2 linked regions of the Thermus aquaticus genome follow. The protein of the gene in region 2 binds, or shares a complex with, the protein of the main gene of each other region. Links are inferred from orthologs where the notes say so. Each region holds a gene or a part of one and is shown on either strand. Other genes may lie near its edges.

The links.
Region 1: the proteins of prmC (region 2) and prfA are in contact, whole or in part, in a crystal structure (PDB 2B3T), measured with the Escherichia coli proteins. The link is inferred for Thermus aquaticus from one-to-one orthologs.

Annotation. Positions count from the first base shown.
Region 1 is NZ_LHCI01000106.1:304,441-315,631, reverse strand. What follows is about bases 4,152-7,121. They hold prfA (peptide chain release factor 1), read left to right. Parts: upstream 4,152-5,089; coding sequence 5,090-6,154; downstream 6,155-7,121. Other genes in these bases: BVI061214_RS02605 (hypothetical protein), read right to left, coding at 6,618-7,121; BVI061214_RS02610 (NUDIX hydrolase), read left to right, coding at 6,154-6,621; BVI061214_RS02620 (ZIP family metal transporter), read right to left, coding at 4,227-5,024; BVI061214_RS02625 (dolichyl-phosphate-mannose--protein mannosyltransferase), read left to right, coding at 4,152-4,161. Also shown: BVI061214_RS02655 (hypothetical protein), read right to left, coding at 1-175; BVI061214_RS02650 (nitrous oxide reductase accessory protein NosL), read right to left, coding at 195-899; BVI061214_RS02645 (ABC transporter ATP-binding protein), read right to left, coding at 880-1,560; BVI061214_RS02640 (NosD domain-containing protein), read right to left, coding at 1,539-2,711; BVI061214_RS02635 (copper chaperone PCu(A)C), read left to right, coding at 2,801-3,223; BVI061214_RS02630 (SCO family protein), read left to right, coding at 3,220-3,822; more of BVI061214_RS02625, read left to right, coding at 3,835-4,151; more of BVI061214_RS02605, read right to left, coding at 7,122-7,283; BVI061214_RS02600 (glucodextranase DOMON-like domain-containing protein), read right to left, coding at 7,338-10,271; BVI061214_RS02595 (glycogen-binding domain-containing protein), read right to left, coding at 10,292-11,191. UniProt on the Escherichia coli protein: Peptide chain release factor 1 directs the termination of translation in response to the peptide chain termination codons UAG and UAA.
Region 2 is NZ_LHCI01000106.1:1,034,901-1,041,443, forward strand. Bases 3,628-6,528 are described here. They hold prmC (peptide chain release factor N(5)-glutamine methyltransferase), read right to left. Parts: upstream 5,537-6,528; coding sequence 4,718-5,536; downstream 3,628-4,717. Other genes in these bases: BVI061214_RS06730 (Jag family protein), read right to left, coding at 5,499-6,086; BVI061214_RS06735 (YidC/Oxa1 family membrane protein insertase), read right to left, coding at 6,096-6,528. In the rest of the region: signal recognition particle-docking protein FtsY, read right to left, coding at 1-722; BVI061214_RS06705 (hypothetical protein), read right to left, coding at 722-1,162; gltX (glutamate--tRNA ligase), read right to left, coding at 1,195-2,601; lptB (LPS export ABC transporter ATP-binding protein), read left to right, coding at 2,655-3,383; more of BVI061214_RS06735, read right to left, coding at 6,529-6,543. UniProt on the Escherichia coli protein: Methylates the class 1 translation termination release factors RF1/PrfA and RF2/PrfB on the glutamine residue of the universally conserved GGQ motif, i.e. on 'Gln-235' in RF1 and on 'Gln-252' in RF2.

The sequences.
Region 1 (11,191 bases), 730 kb from region 2 along the record:
GTTTGTCCCCTTCCGTGACCCTAAGGTCCAGGGAGTTGGGAAAGCCGGCGAAGGCCGGGTTGTAGAGGAAGCCGATCACGATCCTATATGGTCCCACCTGACGGCTCTCGTGGGCTAGAGCCAAGGCCGCCAAAGCCACGAGAAGAGCGGTTAAGAGCCTCCTGATTCCCATCATGGCCTTACCTCCTTAGCGCCTAATGGCTGTGGCCGTGCCCGTGGTCTTTCTCCCCGCCCAGAAGCCCCGCATGCCGGGCCAGGAGGGCTACCAGGTTCATCTCGGGCAGGGGGGCCAGGTCTAGGAGGGTCTGGAAGGTGAAGAAGTTCTGCCGGCCGTGCTGGGCCTTGTGGGCCTCGGCGAAGGCCCGGGCCTTGGCGGGGCTATCAAAGGCCACGAGCTTGGCGTTCATCACCACCATCATCCGCTCCCCAAAGTAGTAGGTGGCCCTCCGGGCGGGGATGAGGCGCACGCTTCCCTGAGGGTTCTGGGGATCGTAGCTTCCCCGATCGGTCACGTAGAAGGTGGCCCCTTCCCCGTCTTTCAGGCCGTGGACCCAGGCGTAGTTCACCATGCAGGCGAGGCTCTCAAAGTGGAGGGCCTCCACGGTCTCCTTGGGGTTGTGGGGGGCGGGCCGGGGTGCCTTGAAGGAGATCTGGCTGTAGGTCTGCTCAAAGAAGCCCTTGGCGAAGGTGCGCCCCCGCCACTCTCCCTCCGGGGTCTTGATGGGCATGCCGCAGAAGGCGCAGGTGGCCTCCTCCCAGGGAATGGGCTTCGGGGGGATGAGGTCCCTGCCCATCCCGGGGGACATGCCCATCTGGCTGTGCCCCATATGGGCCAGGGCCGGGGCCGCCAGCGCCAAACCGCCTAAAGCCGCCAAAACCTCACGCCGCGTCTTCGCCATAGACCACCTCCATTAGCCAGGGGAGGCGCTCTCCCCTTGGGCCCAAGACCTCTTCCGGGGGGCCTTCCTCCAGAAGCCTTCCCCCCTTGAGGAGAACAAGCCGCTGGGCCAGGGCGGCCTCCTCGAGGTCGTGGAGGGCCAGGAGGACCACCCCTTCCCCCTTGTCCCTGACCCAGTTCCAAAACCGCTCCCGCCCCCTGGGGTCCAGGGCGGCGGTGGGCTCGTCCAGAAGCCAGACGGTGGGGTTTCCCATGAGGCTTGCGGCGATGGCCAGGCGCTTGGCCTGCCCCCCGGAGAGCTCCCCCACCCGCCTGGGCAGGAGGGCCTCTATGCCCATGCGGAAGACGGCCTCGTCCAGGGCCTCCCGGGTCAGGCCCTTCACCTCCTGGGCCCCCTTCAGGACCTCGAGGGCCTTCAGGTGGGGGAAGAGCCTGGGGGCCTGGGGCAGGTAGGCCCGGAGGGCCAGGGCCTTGGGGTCCCTGGGGTCGTGGCCCAGGAGGGAAGCCCTTCCCCCATCGGGCTTGAGCCTCCCCGCCAGGACGGCCAGAAGGGTGCTCTTGCCCGCCCCGTTGGGGCCGAGAAGCCCCACCACCCCGCCTTCGGCCCGGAGGTTCAGGCCGAAGAGCCTCCCCCGCTTGACTAGCGCCTCCACCGCCACCATAGAAGACCTCCGCCAAGCCCCAGGAGAAGGGGGGCCGGGTTGGGCTTTTTCTCCTGGGGAAGGGGCCTCGGCTCCGGGTCCGCCAGGCCGAGAAGCCTCAGGCCCGGCACCTGGGTCTCGGCGCTTTCCCAGAGGACCACCCCGGGAGAGAGGGCAAAAAGGGAGAGCTCCGGCTGCCGGGCGAGGAGGAGGGCGAAGCTCCCGCTGGGGAGGTGGGGTACGGGAAGAGCCGGGGCCCGGTCGTAGGCGTTGCCCCGCACCCGGGCCTTGGCCTTGGGGGCGTCCACCAGGAGGTCGTAGAGGTTGCCCGAAAAGGCGTTTTCCACCACCTCCGCCGAGTTCTCCCCCCGCTCCCGGGTGATGCGGAGGGCGGTGCCGTTTTCCAGGAAGCGGTTTGCCCTCACCGCCACCTCCTTGGCGTCCAGGAGGACCAGGCCCAGGGTGTTGCCCAGGAAGAGGTTGGCCTCCACCCGGCTTTGTCGCTCGTCCTGGACCAGAAGGCCGTAGCCGATGGGGGTCTTGTGGTCCAGGAGCCGGTTTTTGGCCACCAGGTTGGCGGCCCCGTGCATGACGGCGTTGCCCACGGCGTTTTCCCGGCTCAGGTTCGCCTCCACCCGCACCTCCCAGGAGAACATCACATGAAAGCCGTAGCGGCCATTTCGCTCCAGCAGGTTCTTGTGGATCCGCATCCCGGGGCTGTACTCCACATAGATGGCATCCATGTAGCCCGAGAGTTGGCTCCCTTCCACCCCCGCCTCCGGGCTCCGGTAGACCAGGACCCCAGGGGAGCGGCCCAGGCCCCGGGCCTTCAGGCCCCGCACCTGGGCCTTCGGGGAGTCCTCCACCCTGACCGCCGTGGGGGCCCCTTGCACCTCCACCCCTTCCAGAAGGCATCCCTCGCACCCCTTCAGGTAGATGGCGGCGTCGGGCTCAAAGAAGTCCTCCTCCTTCCCGGCCCCCACCACCTCGAGGCCCCTCACCCGTATTCCCGGGGCCAGGAGGCTCAGGGTGTGCCCCCTCGTCCCCCGAAGGACCGCCCCCTCCCCCTCCACCACCAGGCCCGGGGCGCTGAGGACCAGAGGGCCCTCCACCTCCCCGGTGAGCTTCAGGACCGGGGCGGCCAGGGCCAGGCTCAGGAGAAGGGGGCCCATACACCGCCAGGCTAGGGCAGGGGGGTGGGACATTCGTACTTCCGGCGGAAAGTACATTTGTCCCGGTCCCGGGGTCTAGACTCTTCCCTGTGAGGCGCCTTCTCCCTATTCTCCTCTTCCTCTTCCCCGCCCTGGCCCAGGTGGTGGTGGTGGAGCCGGGCTGGGTGCGCCTGGTGCCCCCGGTGGTCCCGGACACCGCCGCCTACCTCACCCTGGTGAACCGGGGCCAGACCCCCTTAAGGCTTGTGGGGGCCGAGACCCCCGTGGCCAGCCGGGTCTCCCTCCACCGGGACCACCAGGAGCACAAGGGGGGGCACGCGGTCTTGGGCATGCGCCCCCTGCCCTACGTGGAGGTTCCCCCGGGGGGTAAGGTGGCCTTCCGCCCCGGGGGCTACCACCTGATGCTGGAGGGTCTCAAGCGGCCCCTGAAGGCGGGGGAGAAGGTGGAGCTCACCCTCCTCTTCCAAGGGGGCTTGAAGGTTAAGGTAGTCTTGCCCGTGGAGAGGCGATGAAGCGCTTTTGGCCGGCCTTCCTAATCCTGGGGCTTTTGGGCTTAGGCTACCTCCTCGTGCCCAAGGGTAGCCACAGCTTTTTCGGCACCCGCCTCCTGAACCCCAAGCCCGTGGACTTCACCCTCGAGGGCCCCAAGGGCCCCGTGCGCCTGGCCGACTTCAGGGACAAGCTGGTCCTCATCTTCTTCGGCTTCGTGCACTGCCCCGACGTCTGCCCCACCACCATGATCTCCCTGAAGCAGGTCTACGAGAACCTCTCCCCCGAGGAGCAGAGGCGCGTCCAGGTTATCTTCATCAGCGTGGACCCCGAGCGGGACACCCCGGAGATCGCCGACCAGTACGCCAAGGCTTTCCACCCCGCCTTCCTGGGCCTCACGGGAAGCCCCGAGGAGGTCCAGGAGGTGGCCCGCGCCTTCGGCGTTTACTACCAGAAGACCGCCTACCGGGGCCCCGGGGCGTACCTGGTGGACCACACCGCCACCACCTTCGTGGTCCAGGGGGGCAGGCTGGTCTTACTCCTAAGCCCCGACAAGCTCAACTTCGCCCAGAACCCGGGTTATCTTCCCAAGGTGGTGGCGGACCTGCGGGCCCTCCTGTAAGCTGAGGGCACGATGGATTTCAAGGGACTTTTGGAGAAGGCCAAAGAGGCGGCCAGGTCGGTGGCCCAGGAGGCCGAGAAGCGGCTTCAGGAGATCAAGGAGAAGCTGGACCAGGACAAGGACGGGCGGCCCGACGTCCTGGAAAAGGCCCTGGAGGAGGCGGAAAAGGCCTTGCATGAGGCCAAAAGCCGCCTGGCGGACCTGGACCAGGACAAGGACGGCGTTCCCGACAAGCTGAAGGAGGTCTCCGAGCTGGCCAAGAAGGCGGCGGAAACCGCCAAGGCCAAGGCCGAGGAGGCCGCCCACCTCCTCAGGGAGCGCCTGGGTAAGGGCGAGTAGGTGCCCGCACTTTGGTTTCGCCACATGAGGTGCCCAAGCCCGGGCTGAAGGCTTTTCTGGGGTACTTAGCCCAAGGCCACGTCCAGGGCCATCATCAGGGCGAAGCCCATCATCACCCCGAAGGTGGAGACGTCCCCGTTGCCCTCCCTTTGGCTTTCGGGGATGACCTCCTCCACGATCACGAAGACCATGGCTCCGGCCGCCAGGGCCATGAGGTAGGGGAGAAGGACCAGCATCTCCTGGACCAAAAGCGCTCCCAGGACCGCCCCGATGGGTTCCACGATGGCGGAAAGCTGGCCGTAGAACCAGGCCAGGCCCGCCCCCACCCCGGCCCGCCTCAGGGGCCAGGCCACGGCCAGGCCCTCGGGCAGGTTCTGCAGGCCGATTCCCAGGGCCAGGGCGATGGCCCCGCCCAGGGTGGCCGCCCCCGTGGGGTCCAGGCCAGCCGCCCCGAAGGCCACCCCCACCGCCAGGCCCTCGGGGAAGTTGTGCAGGGTGATGGCCAGGATAAGGAGGGTGGTGCGCCGCCAGGGGGTGGGGATCCCTTCCCGGGCCTCCATGGGAAAGCCCAGGTGCAGGTGGGGCAGGAGGCGGTCCAGAAGCCGGAGAAGGGCCCCTCCCGCCAGGAAGCCCACCACGGCGGGGACCCAGGGGGTCACGCCCTGGGCCTCGGCCATCTCCATGCCGGGGACGAGGAGGGAGAAGACGCTAGCCGCCAGCATCACCCCGGCGGCGAAGCCCAGCATCCCGTCCAGGAGCTTGCGGCTGGGCTCCCGGGCCAGGAAGACGCTGGCCGCTCCCAAGGCGGTGAGGCCCCAGGTGAAGAGCCCGCCCAAAAGGGCGTAGAGGAGGGGCGCTTCCATGGCCCCGATTTTAGGGGAGCCTAAATCCCCCGGCAAGCCCCCCTTGGGGTATCCTGGAATCAGGTATGCTGGATAAGCTCGCGCGCTTAGAGGAGGAGTACCGGGAGCTGGAGGCCCTTCTCGCCGATCCCGAGGTCCTGAAGGACCAGAAGCGCTACCAGGCCCTTTCCCGGCGCTACGCCGAGATGGGGGAGATCATCGCCCTCATCCGGGAGTACCGCAAGGTCCTCGAGGACCTGGAGGGGGTGGAAAGCCTCCTGGAGGACCCCGAGCTCCGGGAGGTGGCCAAGGCGGAGAGGGAGGCGCTTTTGGCCCGCAAGGAGGCCCTGGAACGGGAGCTTGAGCGCCACCTCCTGCCCAAAGACCCCATGGACGAGCGGGACGCCATCGTGGAAATCCGGGCCGGCACCGGGGGCGAGGAAGCGGCCCTTTTCGCCCGCGACCTTTTGGAGATGTACCTGCGCTTCGCCGAGGAGATGGGGCTGGAAACCGAGATCCTGGACTCCAACCCCACGGACCTGGGCGGCTTCTCCAAGGTGGTCTTTGAGGTAAGGGGCCCCGGGGCCTACGGCACCTTCAAGTACGAGAGCGGGGTTCACCGGGTGCAGCGGGTACCGGCCACGGAGACCCAGGGGCGCATCCACACCTCCACGGCCACGGTGGCCGTTTTGCCCAAGGCGGAGGAGTCCGACTTCCAGCTCAACATGGACGAGGTCCGCATTGATGTGATGCGGGCCTCGGGGCCCGGGGGCCAGGGGGTCAACACCACCGACTCGGCGGTGCGGGTGGTCCACCTGCCCACGGGCATCATGGTCACCTGCCAGGACTCAAGGAGCCAGATCAAGAACCGGGAGAAGGCCCTCATGATCCTCCGTAGCCGCCTTCTGGAGATGAAGCGGGCCGAGGAGGCGGAAAAGCTCCGCCAGGCCCGCCTGGCCCAGATCGGCACCGGGGAGCGCTCGGAGAAGATCCGCACCTACAACTTCCCCCAGTCCCGGGTCACGGACCACCGCATCGGCTTCACCACCCACGACCTGGAGGGCGTCCTCTCGGGTAAGCTCCAGCCCCTTCTGGAGGCCCTCAAGCGGGCCGACCAGGAGCGCCAGCTGGAGGCCATGACGGAAGCGTGATGCGCCGCGAGATCCTGGTGGTGGCGGCCATCCTCATGGACCGCCAGGGGCGGGTCCTCCTGGTGGGCAATGACTGGGGGCGCAAGGGCCTGGTGCGCTACACCCTCCCCGGGGGAACGGTGGAGCCCGGGGAGACGGTTCCCGAGGCCCTGGTGCGGGAGGTGCGGGAGGAGACCGGCCTAAGGGTGAAGGCCATTGAGCACCTGGCCTACGTGATCCAGGTGGAGGACCGCCGCAAGAACGAGCGCACCCTGGCCCTGGCCTTTAGGGCCAGCTACGAGGGGCTTCTGAACCCAAGGGACCCCGACGGCCACATCGTGGAGGCCCGCTTCTTCACCCTGGAGGAGGTGGCCCAGAAGCTTGCGGGCCACCGCCCCCTCCAGGAGCCCCTCATGGACTACCTTCAGGGCGAGCGGGGGCGGTTTTACGCCTACCCGGGGTGGGGCCTGGAGGGGGTTAGGGTCTAGGGCCCCAGCTTTCGCTTCAGGTAAGCCACAAGCTCCTCTATGGCCTTGCGGAGGGCCCTTTGCTCCTCGGCCAGGGCCTCCAGGGGGTCCTTGTGGGGCTCGAGGCCGGATAAGGTCTTGAAAAGCAGGGTGGTGTTGCCGCACCTGGGGCAGGCGATGCCTTCGGGGCGGACCGAGGGGGCGTAGAAGATGCGGGCCCCGCACCGGGGGCAGAGGAGGTACTTGGCCCCCAGGGCCTCTCCCTTGCGCACCTCCTTTTCCAGCTCCACGGCCTCCTCCCGGGGGAAGCCCAGGAAGTAGTCCTCCCCCACCTTGAGGAGGCCCGGGGTTTCCTCGGTGCTCTTCAGCTCCCCCCGCTTCCCCTCGGGGACCTCCCAGGTGAGGCCGTTCCAGCGGAAGTGGCGGAGGTGCTTCTTCCCCTCCCGGTCCTCAATCTCCACGATGAGCTGGAGGTTGGGGTCCTTGGGGTAGTAGTAGAGCCGCACCGCCTGCACCCCGGAAAGGGCCTGGGTCTTGGGCAGGGTGTAGCTCAAAGGGCCTTCCCCCCGGGCGGGGTAGCCCACCAGGCGCTCCAGGTCGTAGATGGTGAGGCCCAGGCGGCCAGAATCTCCGTAAAGGAGGCGCTCCACATGCTTGAAGGCGGCCTCGAGGCCTGGGTCCATGGCAAAAGTCTACCCCGGGAAGGCCTTCCCGGGGTAGACCCAAAGTTCACGGGCTCAGGGCGCGGGCCAGGTCACGCAGTAGGGCTTGAGGACCGCATACTTGCCGCCTCCGTACTGGGAGAGCATGGCCTCCTGGACCCCCTTCTCCGGCCACAGGTAGTCCACCACCAGGGGGGCGTCCTCGTTCCCTGCCCCGCCCAGGTTCCAGGGGCCCGCCTCCTTGCCCACGGGGCGGAAGTGGTCGGGACCATAGCCGTCCTGGCTCCCCACCAGCACGTAGAAGCAGACCTTCTGGCCGGAAGCGGGGTTGAAGTACTTCTTGTCCACTTGCAGGATGACCTGCTTGTCCGCCGGGTTGCTGGCCACCACCACCCCGTCCGCCGTGTCGGTGCCGTCGGGGAAGCCCACCCGCTGGCCGTACTGGGGCCAGCCCGCCGCCTTGAGGAAGAGGTCCCAGGGGTGCTCGGGGTCAAAGGCCACCTTGGCCCCTTTGGCGAAGGTCTCGGTTTTGCCCCCTTCCTTGTAGTCTATGTAGACGTTGATGAGCTGGTGGCTGAAGCCGGCAGGGGCGCCCCAGGGGTTGGTCATCTCCTTGAAGGTGAAGACAAAGGTCCAGGTGGCCCCGCCGTCCAGGATGCGCATCTCCAGGAGGTCAAAGAGCCCCTTAAAGGGAGCGAAGGCCTGGTCCTTGGGGTAGGTGTAGGTGCCGGGGCCATGCTCGTCCCCCTCGGGGTCCTTGACCACCAGCACCTCCTTGCCCGCCAGGCGCTGGGGGAGGCTCAGGGCCAGGGGGTTGCCGTTCGGGGCGATGTCCAGGATGCGACCCTCTTTTTCTAGGACTATGGCCAGGCGAAGGGTGTCCCCGGCCTCCGCCTTGAGGGTGGTGTAGGGGATGCGCATCTCCACCACGTCGCCCACGAAGGCCCGCCTACCCGCCAGGTCGGCGGGGGAGCTGGCCAGAACCCAGGCCCCGTCCCGGTAGGCGTAGCGCACCAGCACCCCCTGACCCTCCCGTACCTGGTTGAAATCTAGAGTGATCCGTTGTTGCAAAGGAAAGCCCAAGGAAACCTCCCCGCCCTCGGGGAAGGCGGCCCCGCCCTCCTCCCTGGGGGTGGTGGCGTAGACGTGGAGGCGATACCCCTGGCCCACCAGGTCCAGGGCTCTGGTCCCGTCCCGCAGGTCCACCCGGAGGTAGACGTTCTGCTCGTCAAACCCCAGGTAGAGGCCTTTGATGAGGTCGTCCGGGGTCTGCATGGTGGTGCCGTCGGCGTCGGGGAGGTAGGCGGCCCCTTTCCACTCCTCCGCCTCGGCCCGCCCGTCCAGGTTGGGCTTCAACCGCCCTGGGGTTCCCTGGGGTTGCACGGGGGGGCGCACGGCGATGTAGAGCTCCTCCGGGGGCTTCTGGCCCAGGGTTTTGTAGACCGCCTGGAGGATGGAGCGGAAGGCCTCATCAAAGGGGGGGTGGTTGGGGAAGCCGGTGTCCTGGCCGTACCACCAGAACCAGTCGGAGGCCTGGGCGGCGTAGATGAGGCCCATGGCCTTCTCCACCACCTGGGGGTCGCCACCCTGGTCCTTGTAGGCCATCACCGCCTGCCGGGCCCGGCTCAGCCGGTCCCAGGCCTCGTTTTCCTCCGGCTCCCCGGCCCACATGGCGAAGTCCCCGGCCCAGCCCCCGGTGCCCAGCCTGGCGATGGGCAGGGAGGGGAGGTTCAGGACCTCGGAGAAGAGCACGGTTTCCAGCGTGCCCTTCTTCTGCTCCTCCGCCAGGCGCTTGTAGAGGAGGCGGCGGAAGTCGTTGCCGTTATTCGGGTAGTTCTCCCAGGCGTTCTCCCCGTCCAGGGCGATGGTGAGGACAGCGTTGGGGTTCTGGCCGATCACCTGGCGGCGGATCTCCAGGAGGGTGCCGATGAAGTCCTCCACCGCCCGCTCGGCGGGCATCTGGCTGTAGCTGAAGCCGATGCGGTCCGAGAGGTCCCGGTGCCGGAAGAAGAGGACCACCTGCTTGCCGTTTTTCTCCACCCGGTAAAGCCGGGTGAGGGTGGCGGGGTTCACGGGGAAGCCGCTCTTGCCCAGGATGGCCTCGTCCGTCACCAGGAAGCCGATGCCCTCCTCGGCGTAGAGCTCCGCGGCCTTCTGGCTCACGGCCCCTTCGGGAGGCCACATCCCCTTGGGGGCCTTGCCGAAGAGCTTCTGGAAGTAGTCCCGCCCGGCCCGGACCTGCCAGCGGGCGTCCTCCGGCCAGGCGATGGGCTCTTTGGGCAGGGCCAGGGCGGGGTTGGACTCGCGGATGGCCTCCTTGTCTATCAGGATGGGCAGGATGGGGTGGTAGTAGGGGGTGGTGATGAGGTCAATCTGGCCCCGCTCCCAGAGCTCCCTGTGGAGGGGCAGGATGGTGGCCATGAGCTCCAGGTGCTTCTTGAGGACGTAGGCCAGGTCCTCCTGGGTGAAGCCCCGGTCCTTGCGGTAAAGGGCCTTCAGCCCAGGGTCCCGCTCAATGTAATCCACGTTGATCCAGTAGAGGTTCCAGAGCACCCGCAGGTCCTGCAGGTCCTGGTCGGCGAAGGTCTCGCCCCGGATTTTCTTGGCCTGGAGCTCCTTGTAGCGGGGGCTTTTTTCCACGAAGCGGGGGTTGATGTCAAAGAAACGCTCCACGATGAAGGCCCGCTCCTCTTGGGAAAGCTGGCCCAGGGGCTTTTCCGAGACCCGCCAGTAGGCGTCTTTGGCCTTCCCCGAGAGGTAGTCCTCAATCTGCTTGAGGAGGGTGGAAGTGTAGTCAAAGGTGACCTTGATCTCGGGGAACTCCTTGAGGACCTCGGCCATCCAGGGGTAGCTGTTCGTCCCGTGCATGCGCACCCATGGCCCCTCGTATTGCCCGGTGACAGGGTTCTCGTAGGGGGGCTGGTGCTGGTGCCACAGGATGGCCACCTTGAGGGGCTGGGCAAAGACAGCGCCCAAGGCCAAGACGAGTGTGAAGAAGGTTCTTTTCATGTCTTCTCTCCTCCTTTAGATTAGAAGGGAACGAGGCCTGCTAGCGTGAGGCGCGGGGTGAGATCGGCGGACACCTCGAGGCCCAGGTAGAGCGTGCCCAAGCCTATCTTGCGCTGCCCTTGGGCATAGAGGCCAAGCCCGTTGTTCCATGCCAGTCCCGCTTCGCCAGAGAAGCCTAGAACCTGCCCCTGGAAGCCCACTTGTGCGGCCAGGGTTTGGTAATCGGTGGAGAGGCGGAGAAAGGGTGCGGGTTCCAGGGCGCGGTAGAGGAGCTGCAGGCGCGCCTCTTTTAGCCCCACAAAGCCATTCCTGGGGCCTTCCAAGACGAAGACGCTTTGGTTGCGGAAGAACAAGCGGGAAAGGCCAAACCCTGTGGGCTCGCTGCCCGCCAGGTCTAGGCTGAAATCTCCCAGGGTGGAGGCCAGGTAGAGCTCCGCCTCCAGGTCCTTCTCCTTGTAGCCCAAGGCCAGCCGGGCCCCCAGGCCTTGTCCGGCGGTGAAGCCGGTCACGCTCTGGCCGAAGGTGGCCCCTAGGTTCAGGGTGGGCTGGAGGGCTCCAAACTGGGGGAGGTTTAGGGCCAGGAAGGCCCCGCCTCCCGTGGCCCCGGAGGGAAGATGCCAGCCCCCGGTGGCGAAGACTGCGTCCACAAAGAAGGAAAAGCCCTCTAGCTTGCCCCCCAGGCTCCCCAGAACGTAGGCGTTCTGGCCAGGCACGGCCCCAAAGTAGAGGCCTAGGTCATACTCCCCGGCCCGAGTGCTGAGGCCCAGGGTGGTGAGGCCCACGCCAAAGCTGTCCACGTAGCTCAGGAAAGGGCGGGAGAAGAGGGGCGCGTTGAAGCCCATGGCCAGGTTCAGATCCTGGTACCGGGTACCGATTCTGCCGGACTGGAAGAGGAGGCCTCCCCCGCTTTGGCCTGCCAG
Region 2 (6,543 bases):
TTGGCCTGCTCCAGGCCGTTTTGGCCGGTGACGGCGTCCAGCACCAGCCAGACCTCCTTGGGCTCCTCCGGGTCGGCCTTGGCGATGGCCCGCTTGACCTTCTTCAGCTCCTCCATGAGGTTGTGCTTGGTGTGGAGGCGGCCTGCGGTGTCCACGAAGAGGAGGTCGTAGCCCCGGGCCTTCATGGCCTGGACGGCGTCGTAGGCGAGAGCGGCGGGGTCGGTGCCCTCCGGTCCTTGGATCACGGGGATAGAAAGGCGCTTTCCCCACTCGGAAAGCTGGGTTCCCCCGGCGGCCCGGAAGGTGTCCCCGGCGCAAAACATGACCTTCTTGCCCAGGTTCTGGTAGTAGCGGCCCAGCTTGGCGATGGTGGTGGTCTTGCCCACCCCATTCACGCCCACCACCAGAACCACCCGGCCCTTGGGCTCCACGGGCTTGGGCTTTTGCGGGTTGAAGCCCAGCTTCCTCAGGGTGGCCCGGCGCTCGTCCGGCTCCAGCATCCCTACCAGCTTTTCCTTCACCGCCTCCTTCAGGTCTTTGCGGCCCGAGGCCCGGACTTCCTGAAGGATCTCCTCGGTGGCGGAGAGGCCCACGTCGGCGGCCAGGAGGGCCATCTCTAGCTCCTCCAGGACCTCCTCGAGGTTGCCGCCCCAGGGAATGGCCTTGAGAAGCCGCTCCCTGGTCTTGGCCAGGCCCGCCTTTAGCCGGTCAAAGAAGCCCATCAGCGGAAGTTGACGCCAAGCCCAAAGCGCCAGACCTTGGGGAAGCCCGCGAAGCCGTAGACGTAGGTAGCCTCGGCGAAGAGGCCGGTGTAGGGGTCAAGGAGCCCCTCAAGCCCGGCGCTGAAGCTGACGCCAGCGGTGGACTGCTCGCCCAAGAGCCCGCTCAGCCCCCCGCCGAAGTAGGGGAGGAGGCCCCTAAGGGTGGGGTCGTACTGGCCCAGGTCCGGCTTGAAGAGGAGGCTGGCCTCGAGGGCCACCCCGGGGGCGGCGGGGGCCAGCTCGGCCAGGAGGCGGCCGGAGAGGTTCTGCCGGAGGCGGCTTTCCACCCCGGCCCCGAAGGTGAGGCCCAGGCCCTCCCCATAGCCGAAGCGCATCTGGATGGCGCTCTGAGCCGTGGCCAGGCCCAAAAGGGCTATGGTGGCGAGAAGGAACCGCTTCACGCTCTCCAGTATACCCCGGCTTGCGGCTTTCTTCACGAAAGAGCCCGCTCCAGGCGGGAAAGGGTCCGTTCCCGGCCCAGAAGGGCCATGATCTCAAAGAGGCCCGGGGTTTCCAGGCTCCCGGTGAGGGCGGCCCGGAGGGGCTGGGCCACCTGGCCCAGTTTAAGGCCCCTTTGGGCGGCGAAGTTCCGGAGAAGGGCCTCGAGGGCGGCCTCGCCCCAGTCCTCCTGGGCCTTCAGGAGGGGAAGGAGCTCCTTGAGGACGGGAAGGCCCTCCTCCAGCTTGGCCCTGGCCTTCTCGGAGAAGGGGTAGTCCTCGGTGAAGAGATAAGGGGCCTTCTCGGGAAGCTCCTTCAGGGTGTCTATGCGGGGGCGCATGAGCTCCACCGCCCGGCGCAGGTAGGCCTCGCTGGGCCAAAAGAAGCCCGCCGCCTCCAGGAAGGGCTTGACCCGCTGGGCCACCTCTTCCAGGGAAAGGACCTCCCGGATGTACTTGCCGTTCATCCAGCGGAGCTTCTCCAGGTCAAAGATGGGCCCGCCCAGGGAGACCCTCTCCCAGGAAAAGGCGGCCACGAACTCCTCGAGGGTGAAGATCTCCCGCCCGTCGGGCATGGAGAAGCCCATGAGGCAAAGGTAGTTCCTCAGGGCCTCGGGCAAGAAGCCCTCCACCCTGTACCACTCCAGGGAGGTGTGGCTCTTGCGCTTGGAGATCTTGGTCCTGTCGGGGTTCCTGAGGAGGGGCATGTGGTAGAAGCGGGGCACCTCCCAGCCGAAGGCTTGGTAGAGGAGGACGTGGATGGGCGTGGAGACCAGCCACTCCTCGGCCCGGATCACGTCGGTGACCCCCATGAGGTGGTCGTCCACTACGTTGGCCAGGTGGTAGGTGGGGTAGCCGTCGGACTTGAGGAGAACCACGTCGGGGATCTCCCCGTTGTCGTAGACCACCACGCCCCTGAGCTCGTCCTTGACCGCCGTGGTACCGGGGCGGGGGACCTTGAGGCGGATCACGTGGGGTTCGCCCCGCCTGGCCCGCTCCTCGGCCTCCTCGGGGGGGATGTGGCGGGCCCGGCCGTCGTAGCCCCCCTTCTCCTGGCGGATCCTCTCCAGCTCCTCCGGGGTCTCAAAGGCCCGGTAGGCCCACCCCCGCCTCAGAAGCTCCTCGGCGTGGGCTTTATAAATGGGCAGACGCTCCGACTGGCGGTAGGGGGCGTGGGGCCCGCCGATGTCCGGCCCCTCGTCGTAGGCGATCTCCAGCCACTTCAGCGCGGCCAGGATCCTCTCCTCGGCCCCGGGCACGTAGCGGGCCCGGTCCGTGTCCTCAATGCGGACGATGAAGCGGCCCCCGTTCTTTCGCGCCCAGGCGTAGTTGAAGAGGGCGATGTAGGCCGTGCCCACGTGGGGGTCGCCGGTGGGGCTTGGGGCGATGCGGGTCACCACCATACCTGGCCCATTATCTCACCCAGGGCTAAAGGTTTGCCCTTAGGCTTAGGGCCATGGACGGCGAGCTTGTGGCCCAGGGACTTAGGAAACGCTACGGCCCCAAGGAGGTGGTCAAGGGGGTGGACCTCCACCTCAAGCGGGGGGAGATCGTGGCCCTCTTCGGCCCCAACGGGGCGGGGAAGACCACGACCTTTTACATGGTGGTGGGCTTCATCCGGCCCACCGGGGGGCGCATCTTCCTGAAGGGCCAGGAGATCGGCCGCCTGCCCATGTACAAAAGGGCCCGCATGGGCCTCGGCTACCTGCCCCAGGAGCCCAGCGCCTTCCGGCGGATGACGGTGCTGGAAAACCTCCTGGCCATCCTGGAGTTCCAGCCCCTTTCCCAGAGGGAGCGACTGGAAAAGGCCAAGGCCCTTCTGGAGGAGCTGGCCATCTACCACCTCAAAGACCGCATGGCCTACGCCCTCTCCGGCGGGGAAAGGCGTCGGCTGGAGATCGCCCGGGCCCTCTGCACCGACCCCGACTTCATCCTTCTGGACGAGCCCTTCACCGGGGTGGACCCCAAGAACGTGCGGGAGATCCAGAAGGTCATCGCCGAGCTTCGGGAAAGGCGGGGCGTGGGGGTCTTCGTCACCGACCACGCCGTGCGGGAGACCCTGGCCATCACCGACCGGGTCTACGTGATGTACGACGGGGAGATCCTCTTCCACGGCGACCCCGAGACCTTCGCCAAGGACCAGGGGGTGCGGCGGCACTACCTGGGGGAAGACTACGAGCTTTAGATGACCTTCTGGGCCCTCCTCGTCCTCATCCTCCTCCTCTCCGCCCTGGTGGCCTACCTGGGGGACCGGGTGGCCAAGTGGGCGGGAAAGCGGCACTTCCGCTTCCTGGGCCTCAGGCCCAGGCAGACGGCCACCCTGGTGGCCGTCATGACCGGGGTGGGGATCGCCCTCTTCAGCTACCTGGGCTTTTTGCTGGTCTTCCGGGAGGCCCGGGAGACCATCCTCGAGGCCCAGGCCGTCCGGGAGGAGCGGGACCGGCTTAAGGGGGAGCGGGAAGCCCTCCTAAGGGCCAAAGAGGCCATGGAGGCCGAGGCCGCCCGGGCCCTTTCCGAGCTCAACGCCCTCAGGGCGGAGAGGAAGGAGCTTCTAAAGGCCCTGGAAGAGGCCGAGGCCCTGAAGGGGCGCCTTATGGCCGAGGCCAGGGGCCTTCAGGCCCAGGTGGCCGCCCTGGGGAAGGAGAAGGCCCGGCTGGAGGAAGAAAAGACCCGGCTGGCGGCGCTCCTTTCGGAAAAGGAAGCCCCCCTCGCGGAGAAGGAAAGGGCTCTGGCCGAAGGGACCGAGGCCCTGAAGGCCCTGGAGGAGGCTTTGAGGAGGACGGCGGCGGAGAAGAAGCGGCTGGAAGGGGAAAAGGGCCGCCTGGAGGCCGACATCGCCCTCCTCCAGGCCCGCCTGGAGGAGGCCAGGCGGGAGCGCCAGGGCCTTGAGGAGGAGCTTTCCGCTCTGCGGGGGCGGCTCGCCGAGGCCCAGAGAAGCCTGGCCCAGGCCGAGGAGCGGGTGCGGGGCCTCCTCAGGCAGGCGGAGGCCCTGGCGGGGGAGCGGGGCCAGCTTTCGGAGAGGCTTTTGCGCCTGAGCCAGGGGCTTTACCTGGGGGAGGTGCGCCTGGGGGCCGAGGAGGGGAGGGCCACTTTGGAGCGGGTGGCCGAGCGGCGGGCCCTCCTCCAGGGCTTCCGGGGGGCGGAGCTATTGGAAGGGGAGGTGCAGGGGCCGGGTCTTGCGGTCCTCGAGGGGGCGGGGTACCGGGACGGCAGGCTTCTGGTGCGCTTCCGCTTCTACCCGGAGAAGAAGGCCTTTGCCGCCGGGGAGGTCCTGGCCAGCGCCACCTTCCGCCTCTCCACCCAGGCCCGCCACCAGGAGGTCCTGGAGCGCCTGGGGGAGGAGGCGCGGCGGAGGCTTCTGGAGGCGGGCTTTCCCCCCGAGACGCCACCTTCCCCTCCCCCGAGGAGCTGGCCCGGGGCCTGGCCCTCCTCCAGGGCAGAAAGGGCGTGGTGCGCCTGGGCGTGGTGGCCGCCAAGGACCTCTGGACCACGGAAAGGCCCCTTCTGGCCTACCAGCTCCTAGGGGGGCCGCCGGGCCCGGAGGTACCGCTCCCGACCCAGAAGGTCCCTTAGGACCGCCACCTCCTGGAAGCCCATGGCGCCAAGCTCCTTCGCCATGAGGCCCACGTTCTCCGGGGCGAGCTCCATTAGGAGGAAGCCCCCGGGCCTCAGGGCCTCCCAGGCCTCACCGGCCAGGGGCCGGGCCACGTCTAGGCCCTCAGGCCCGGCGTAAAGGGCCAGCGGGTTCTCAAAAGCGAGCTCCTTGGGGGCCACCTCCCGGTAAGCCTCGGGCAGGTACGGGGGGTTGGAGACGATGAGGTCCAGCCTCCTTAGCCCCCCCGTGAGGGGGGCCTTCAGGAAATGGACCGGAAGGCCCAGCCTCCTGGCGTTCTCCTCCGCCAGGGCCAGGGCCCTAGGGTCCACCTCGGTGGCGTGGACCTCGGCCTCGGGGAGGTGCCGCTTCAGGGCCAAGGCGATGGCCCCCGTCCCCGTCCCCACGTCCAGGACGCGGGGCCTTGGGGGAAGGGGAAGGCTCAGGGCCAGCTCTACCAGCCCTTCGGTCTCCGGCCTCGGGATCAGGACCCCCTCGGCCACCTTTAGGGGGAGGCCAAAAAACTCCACCTCCCCCAGGAGGTACTGCAGGGGATAGCCGGAAAGCCGCCTTTTTAGGAGCTCCCGGGCTCTGGCCTCCGCTCCCGGGGGTGGGGGCTCGGAAAGCCTAAGGAGGAGGGCCTTTCGGGGAAGCCCCGCCGCCAGGGCCAGAAGGTCCAGGGCCTCGCCCTTGGGGAGGCCCGCCCCTTCAAGCTCCCTCTCCAGTTCCCGGAGGAGCCTTATCACGGGGGTAGACCACCACGTGCCGCTCCTCCCCCTCCCCGTGGCTTTCCGTGGTCACCTTGGGGTGGTTCTTGAGGAGCATGTGGACGATGCGCCTTTCCGAGGGGCGCATGGGGGGCAGGGGCAGGGGCTCTCCCGTGAGCTCCACGGTAAGGGCCGCCTCCTGGGCCAGCCTGCGGATCTTGTCCTCCTGCCGCTTGCGGTAGCCGGCGGCGTCCAGGACCACCCGGTAGGCCCCGCCGAAGTGCTTGGCCAGGACCACCCCCGCCAGGTACTCCACCGCCTTCAGGGTCCGCCCCTCCTTGCCGATGAAGCGCCCCAGGTCCCCGCCCTTGACCTCGGCCCGGAGGAGGTTTCCCTCCTGGCGCACCTCCACGTAGTGGGCGGGGTCCAGGCGGAGGAGGAGGCCCACGAGAAACTCTTCCAGAACCTCCTTGGGGCCCTTGGTTTGGCTCTCCTTCCCGCTTTCTTTGAGCTCCACCTCCACCGGGGCCTCTTCCAGCACCCCCAGGTCGGAGAGGAGGTCGTCAATGCTCTTCTTCTTCTCGTCCATGACCCCAGTTTACGCCGCCAGGGGCTTGAGGCTTTTGTTGATGAGCCACTGCTGGAAGAGGCCGATGAGGTTGGAGAGGACCCAGTAGAGGGTGACCCCGGCGGGGAACTGCAGGACCAGGAAGACGAAGATCAAGTTTATGAAAAGCCCCTGGCGGATGACGTCCTTGTTGCCGTGGGCGGAGAGCCAGGTGGAGAGGAGGGTGGAGGCCACGTAGAGGACCGGGAGGATGTAGTAGGGGTCGGGCAGGGCCAGGTCGGGGATCCAGAGGAGGCCCTGGCCGAACTCGTAGTTGGCGATCACCTTCCAGAGGATGAAGAGGATGGGCATCTGGATGAAAAGGGGCAGGCACCCGGCGGCGGGGTTCACCTTGTGCTCCTGGTAGAGCTTCATGGTGGCCTCTGCCCGCTTGTTGGGGTCGTCCTTGTACTTCTCGTTGATCTTCTGGATGAGGGGC